One region of the Exiguobacterium sp. BMC-KP genome, then DNA from elsewhere that is predicted to be linked to it. Evidence: riboswitches for the same ligand, from Rfam matches in the RefSeq annotation. Region 1 holds a riboswitch; the other holds the start of a gene.
What was found. Region 1 has a riboswitch for S-adenosylmethionine ahead of ADM98_RS15630 (methionine ABC transporter ATP-binding protein). Riboswitches for the same ligand answer to the same signal wherever they lie in the genome.
Positions count from the first base shown of each region.

Region 2: it holds a riboswitch for S-adenosylmethionine, as region 1 does, so the genes downstream of both, metK (methionine adenosyltransferase) here and ADM98_RS15630 (methionine ABC transporter ATP-binding protein) in region 1, are expected to answer to the same signal.

Region 1 covers NZ_LGIW01000015.1:1,908,781-1,912,525, reverse strand. Annotated here, with positions in the region: gene ADM98_RS15640 (MetQ/NlpA family ABC transporter substrate-binding protein) at 1-718, opposite strand, end outside; gene ADM98_RS15635 (methionine ABC transporter permease) at 746-1,411, opposite strand; gene ADM98_RS15630 (methionine ABC transporter ATP-binding protein) at 1,401-2,414, opposite strand; SAM riboswitch class I at 2,499-2,603, opposite strand; gene ADM98_RS15625 (aminotransferase class I/II-fold pyridoxal phosphate-dependent enzyme) at 2,666-3,745, opposite strand, start outside.
Region 2 covers NZ_LGIW01000015.1:1,659,700-1,663,444, forward strand. Annotated here, with positions in the region: gene ADM98_RS14380 (GNAT family N-acetyltransferase) at 1-124, opposite strand, end outside; gene metK (methionine adenosyltransferase) at 262-1,470, opposite strand; SAM riboswitch class I at 1,599-1,725, opposite strand; gene pckA (phosphoenolpyruvate carboxykinase (ATP)) at 1,960-3,528, shown strand.

The DNA of each region.
Region 1 (3,745 bases):
CTTGTGCGTCTGCATCTTTCGTTTGGACAGCAACAAGGTTACGGTACTGTTCGTCCATCGTCTCAAGCGCTAACGCATCGAGTAAGTCGAATTTCGCAGCAAGTGCGAAGTTCCCCGGAACAGCTGAGATATCGACACTCTCGATGGCGCGTGGTAGTTGCGCTGCCTCGAGTGGTTTAATGACGAGTTTTTTCGGATTCTTGACGATATCCTTTTCAGAAACCGTCAATGGATCAGTGTCCGGCTTTAGTTCAATCCAGCCTTGTTCCGCAAGTAAGTTCAACGCACGTGCTTGGTTCGTCGGATCGTTCGGCGTTGCGACTTCAGCGCCCGTCTTGACATCTTCGAGGGTCTTCACTGTCTTACTGTACAGTCCCATCGGTGCCGTCGGAACAGTGATCAAGCCTTTTAAGTCGAGGTTCTTTTCTTTAGAAAATGTCTTGAGATAGATCGAGTGTTGGAACAAGTTGGCGTCGATATTACCGCTACCGAGTGCGATGTTCGGTTGGATATAATCACTGAACTCGACGATTTCGACTTTGTAGCCTTTCTTTTCGAGTTGCGGCTGAATCGCTTGTTTGACCATGTCGCTATACGGACCGCTCGTCGCGCCAATCTTGATTGTCTTGTCTTTTTCGTCCGCACTGCTGTCTCCGCATCCTGCGAGGACTCCTGCACCGAGTAAGGCTGTGGCTAAAAAGGCATATCGTTTTTTCATGATTCCACTCTCCCTTTGTATGTATGATTAGCGTTTATCTGTTTTTCGCGCCAGTTGATTGCCAAGTGCTTGAATGCTTTGAACGATGACGATGAGGACAACGATCGTGACGATCATGATGACATTATCGTAGCGATAGTAACCGAATCGGATCGCGAGGTCACCGACACCTCCACCACCGACATTGCCAGCCATCGCCGAGAAGCCGATCAGGCTGATCGTTGTCAGGGTGATGCCTTGAATAATCCCTGGGAGTGCTTCCGGTAAGAGAACGCTGACGATGATCCGTAACGGTTTTGCGCCACAGGCTTCAGCGGCTTCGATCAAACCAGGTGGAATCTCACGCAGTGACGTTTCGACGAGTCGTGCGAGAAACGGAATTGCTGCGACACTGAGGCTGACGGACGCGGCCGTCGGACCAATCGTATTATCGAGTAACAGTTTCGTTAAAGGAATAAGGGCAACCAGCAAGATGATGAACGGCAATGACCGGACGATGTTGACGACGAAGTCAAGGACACGTCGGATAGCAACGTTTTGAAAGAACAGACCACGATCGGTGACGAACAAAATAATCCCGAGCGGAATCCCGACAACCAATGCGAATGTAAGAGAAATTCCGACCATCCATGCCGTCTCACCGAGTGCTTTCAGGAGCTCGGGTAACATCATTTGAATACGTTCAAGCCACATCCTGAATCACCTCGAGTGCATGAAGTTCAGTTGCGAGCCAGTCAAGGGCAGGGGCGATTTGGTCGGATGATCCCGTCAAACTGACGATCAGGACACCAAAGGCGACGTCTTGAATGTAGTCGACCTTCCCGTGCAAGATACTGACCGAGATATCGTAACGCCGAATGGCTTCTGATAGTGTACTCTCACCAGTTTTCTCACCTGTGAACTGTAAACGGATGATTTTTCCGGGTGTCGCTTGCAAGATGCGTTCCGGCAGTTCAATCTGTAGTGCCGTATCGACGTAATGTTGTGTGACCGGATGTTTGGCTTGACTGAACAAGTCATAGGTCGAAGCGACTTCGACGACTTCTCCTTGCGACATGACGGCGACGCGGTGGCAAATCTGTTTGACGACATCGATCTCATGGGTGATAAGAACGATCGTTAGACCGAGTCGTTCATTCAAATCTTTCAACAAATCCAAAATCTGCAGCGTCGTGACCGGGTCAAGGGCAGATGTCGCTTCGTCACATAACAGGACGGTCGGATTGTTCGCGAGTGCCCGGGCAATCCCGACGCGCTGTTTCTGCCCACCGCTCAGCTGACTCGGGAAATTCGTTTCAAATCCTTCGAGTCCGACAAGCGAAACGAGCTCACGAATCCGTTCTGGGAAATCGGCGCGTTTCACACCAGCTGACTTGAGTGCAAAAGCGATGTTATCCGCGACGTTACGTGATTGAATCAATTGGAAGTGTTGAAAGATCATTCCGGTCCGCAGTCGTAGTTGGCGCAAGTCCGCTTTAGACATCCCACCGAGCGAGACACCGTCGACCTTGATCGTTCCTTGTGTTGGATGCTCGAGTCCGTTGATCAGGCGAAGCAACGTACTCTTACCGGCACCGGATTCACCGATGATGCCGAAGATCTCTCCTTTTTGAATCGTCAAATCGACATCCCGTAATGCAAAAATCGGGGTCCGGTCTCGGACGAACCGTTTTGTAATGTGTTTGAATTCAATCATCCGCTCATCTCCTCATACAAAAAAAGTCGCTTTTTCCTAGTAGCAGAGCAACCAGAAAAAAGCGACGAAAGTGTAAGATTTCGTAACTTATCTCTCAGAATGAATCCATTCTGTAGGATGTGGCACCGTTCCTAATAGGTGGTTGCCGGACGTCGTTGGGCCTAATCCCTCGGTCGCTCTCGATAAGTAGTTATGCTGTTGGGATTTACTCTAACGGAAATGATTCCCATCTGTCAAATGTTTTTTCAGAATTATTCCGCAACAGGCGTCCGGAACAGGTTGAGCGTTCCGATTCGGTCAATGGCTTCCTCCAACCGTTCGACATCAGCAATCAAGCTAATTCGGACATAACCTTCTCCGTATTCACCGAAGAACGATCCCGGGGTTACGGCAACGTGCGCTTCGTCAAGCAGGTGATCGGTGAAGCTTTGGGATGTGTATCCTTCAGGCACCGGAAGCCAAACGAAGAATGAACCGCCTGGACGTGGTCCACTCCATCCAATTTCATCGAGTTTTGCGAACAACGCATCGCGGCGAGTTTCATACAGATTACTTAACTCGCGGACGCATGTCTGTTCGCTCGTTAAGGCAACGGTCGCCGCATGTTGAATCGGTGTGAATGCACTGACGTAGAGATGTTCTTGGTACGTCTCGATGCTTGAGATGACAGACGGATTTCCGATTGCGAAGGCAATCCGGAAGCCGGACATATTAAAGCGTTTTGAGAGCGAAAATAGCTCGATGCCGACGTCTTTTGCGCCTTCTGTTTGCAAGAAACTTCGGGTCGGACCATCGAAGCTGATACCGCCGTATGCTAAGTCATGGACGACACAAATATCGTTCGCATCCGCGAAAGCGACCGTTTGTTCGAAGGCTTCCGCTGTTGCCGTGGCGCCAGTTGGATTACTCGGATAGTTGAGGAACAACATCCGGGCACGCTCAACGTCTGTCGTATCGAGCAAATCATAATCCGGTAAGAAGTCGTTTTTCTCAAGCAACGGTAAGGTGATCGGGTATGCACCGGCAAGTGCAGCACCAGACAGGTAATCCGGGTATCCGGGATCCGGAACGATGACACCTTCCCCAGGGTTAACGATCGTTTGCGGTAAGGCGACGATTCCTGCCTTACTACCGAGAAGAATCGCGACTTCCGTTGCCGGATCGATCGTGACACCAAATTCGCTTGCGTAAAATCGCGCGACAGCTTGTTTTAGAAAATCATGTCCACGAAACGGTGGATATTGAAGGTTCGTTGGCTCATCGATCGCCTGTTTCAAAGCGTCGAGAATATGTACGGGCGTCGTTTGATCGGGTGTTCCTTGACCGAGTGT
Region 2 (3,745 bases), 250 kb from region 1:
CTTCCTGCACGAAATGAGCTTTCGAGCGTTCAGAATAGATTTCTTCATACGTATCCAACCAAGATGTGATGGCGATATCATGAATACGTCCTGCATCAGCTGGAATTGCTTCGCGTATTTCCATAATCGGAACCCCCCTTTTTATTCGTACGGATTGACTCATGTACTTTTACCCTCTTCTAGAAAAAACATTCGTCTCCTGCAAAGTTCCGTGGAAACAAAAAAGTCCGGAAACCCTTTAAGGATTTCCGGACGTATTGCTTATGCGAAGCGTTTTGCTTGTTCTTCAAGAACTGCCGCTTTATCTGTTTGCTCCCATGGAAGCTCAACATCTGTACGACCGAAGTGACCGTATGCAGCTGTTTGACGATAGATCGGACGACGGAGATCAAGCATGTTGATGATTCCAGCCGGACGAAGATCGAAGTTTTCAGCAATCAATTCGACGAGTTGTGCTTCAGGAAGTTTTCCTGTGCCGAATGTATCAACCGCGATTGATACTGGGTGTGCGACACCGATTGCGTATGCGAGTTGAACTTCTGCTTTGTCTGCAAGACCTGCAGCAACGAGGTTCTTCGCGACGTAACGTGCTGCGTATGCAGCTGAACGGTCGACTTTTGTTGGATCTTTACCAGAGAATGCTCCACCGCCGTGGCGTGCGTATCCACCATACGTATCAACGATGATCTTACGACCCGTTAATCCAGCATCTCCTTGTGGTCCGCCGATGACGAAACGACCAGTTGGGTTGATGAAGAATTTCGTTGCTGCGTCGATGTATTCAGCCGGGATGACTGGTGTGATGACGTGTTCTTTCAAGTCAGCTTGGATTTGCTCAAGCGTGACTTCTTCCGCGTGTTGTGTCGAGATGACGATCGTATCGACACGAACCGGCTCGTTGTTCTCGTTGTATTCGACCGTGACTTGTGTTTTTCCGTCCGGACGAAGGTAGTCGAGTTGACCGTTTTTACGCACTTCTGCCAAACGGCGTGCGAGACGGTGCGAAAGTGAGATTGGAAGTGGCATGAGTTCGGGTGTTTCTTTCGTTGCATAACCGAACATGAGACCTTGGTCTCCTGCACCGATTGCATCGATTTCTGCATCAGACATGCTACCTTCACGTGCTTCAAGCGCTTGGTCGACACCAAGAGCGATGTCTGCTGATTGCTCATCGATTGATGTCAATACAGCACACGTATCTGCGTCGAAACCATATTTCGCGCGTGTGTAGCCGATTTCACGAATCGTTTCACGAACGACTTTTGGAATGTCGACGTAAGTGGATGTCGTGATCTCACCTGCAACGAGAACGAGACCTGTTGTAACAGAAGTTTCTGCTGCAACACGTGCGTTTGGATCCGCTGCGAGGATTGCATCGAGAATTGAATCCGAAATTTGGTCACAGATTTTATCTGGATGACCTTCAGTGACTGACTCCGACGTGAATAGTCGGCGATTAAGGTTTGTCATGTATGACCCTCCCAAAAAAGAATTTGACGGTGTACTCATTTCCCCTAGTTGAGTGGGACGGTAAAATGAAAAAAACCTTTCCAAGTCCAAAAAATGGTCAGGGAAAGGTTGTGCGTTCTTCCTTTACCCTCTTATCGTTCGAAGTGTTTACTTCGCTTCAGGAGAGCACCTTTTCCCTCATTAATATATGAATTAATGTAGGACGGTTGCCGGGTTTCTTCGGGCCTTGTTCCCTCCACCTGCTCAGAATAAGAGTATCCGTTACGAATTACATGATATAAAGTTGTACCTACTCTGTCAAGCAAGGTTTCAAATTCTAGTCGAAACTTTTTGTAAGAGATGTTAAACTGTTAATGCTGAAAGCGTTTCCAGATAAATAGAAATCAGCATCAGAAAATGATTGCTCTCTCTTTAGTATGTCATATATAATGAATGTGTCATACTAAATGCAGTGAGCCAAAACCAACGTAGGGGAAAGGTGGGGTCAGGATGCCGATGACGGTCCTGAATATCGAAGAACTACTCAAGAAAGAGCATGTGTTCAAACAACTATCTGTTGCTGAACTTGTCGAACATGCGATTCGAAACGAAGAAGGTGTCCTTGCTGAGAACGGCGCATTATCTGTAGAAACGGGGAAATTTACAGGTCGTTCACCAAAAGATAAGTTCATCGTCCGTGATTCTTCCTGCGAGTCTCACATTGATTGGGGTCATGTTAACCAACCAATGGATGGAGACAAATTTGAACAATTGTTACAAAAGGTTCTTCGTTACATGAACGAAGCCGATCAGCTCTACTACACAGAAGCTGCTGCTGGTGCAGATACGCACTTCACCCTTCCGGTTCGTGTGCTCACACAATACGCTTGGCATAACCTCTTTGCCAAACAACTCTTTTTACGCGAATATCCTGAAGTGGCTGCCTTCGAACCTTTTACGGTCGTCTACGCACCACATTTCAAGGCAGATCCTGCCGTTGATGGAACGAACTCTGAGACGTTCATCGCGATGTCGTTCGAACACCGGATCGTCTTGATCGGTGGAACGGAGTATGCCGGCGAAATCAAAAAATCAATCTTTTCCGTCATGAACTACCTCTTACCACAAGAGAACGTTCTTTCGATGCACTGTTCGGCAAACGTTGGACACGAAGGAGACGTCGCTTTGTTCTTCGGTCTATCCGGTACTGGTAAGACCACCCTTTCCGCTGATGATAGCCGCCAATTGATTGGTGACGATGAGCATGGTTGGTCACACGATGGCGTCTTCAACATCGAAGGTGGGTGTTATGCGAAGACGGTTAACCTGTCGCGTGAAAAAGAACCACAAATCTTTGACGCGATCCGCTTCGGAACAGTCCTTGAAAACGTCGTGCTCGATGAAGCCCGTCATCCTGATTACGATGACACATCGTTGACGGAAAATACACGTGCCGCTTATCCGATCACGGCGATCGATAACATCGCTGTTCCATCACGCGCTGGTCATCCAAAGACAATCGTCTTCTTGACGGCTGATGCGTACGGTGTCTTGCCTCCGATCAGTAAATTGACGAAAGAACAAGCGATGTATCACTTCCTCTCAGGTTATACATCAAAACTCGCTGGGACAGAACGTGGTGTCACGGAGCCAGAAGCAACATTCTCGACGTGCTTCGGTTCACCGTTCCTTCCACTCATGCCTGAAAAATATGCAACGATGCTTGGGGAATTGATTGATCGTCACGGTGTTACCGTCTATCTCGTCAACACTGGCTGGACAGGTGGTGCTTATGGAACAGGCAGTCGAATGAAACTATCGTATACACGCACGATGGTCAATGCTGCTGTCAATGGCACGCTTGCAACGATTCCGACTGAAGAACACCCAATCTTCGGACTTCATATGCCTCTTGAAGTTCCAGGTGTTCCAAGTGAATTACTCAACCCTGTACGCGTCTGGTCAAACTCCGACGAGTACAACACACAAGCACGTTCGCTTGCTGAAAAATTCCAACATAACTTCCTTCGTTTCGAAAGTGCGACGGATGCGATTAAGTCAGCTGGTCCACGTCTATAAAATCGAGATTTCTGAGTTATACCAAAAAGTTAGATCCTGAATCATTTTGTTAGTAAATCTGAGTCCGAAAATATCGGGCTCAGATTTTTTAGTCATTTCTTGATCCTCAGAAATTCTTCCTATCAGACGCTACGAGACGAACAAAAACGTGTAATCCTACTCAATCAAGAGAATGATCACACGTTGTATTATGTTTAGAAAAGAGCCTTCAGGTTCT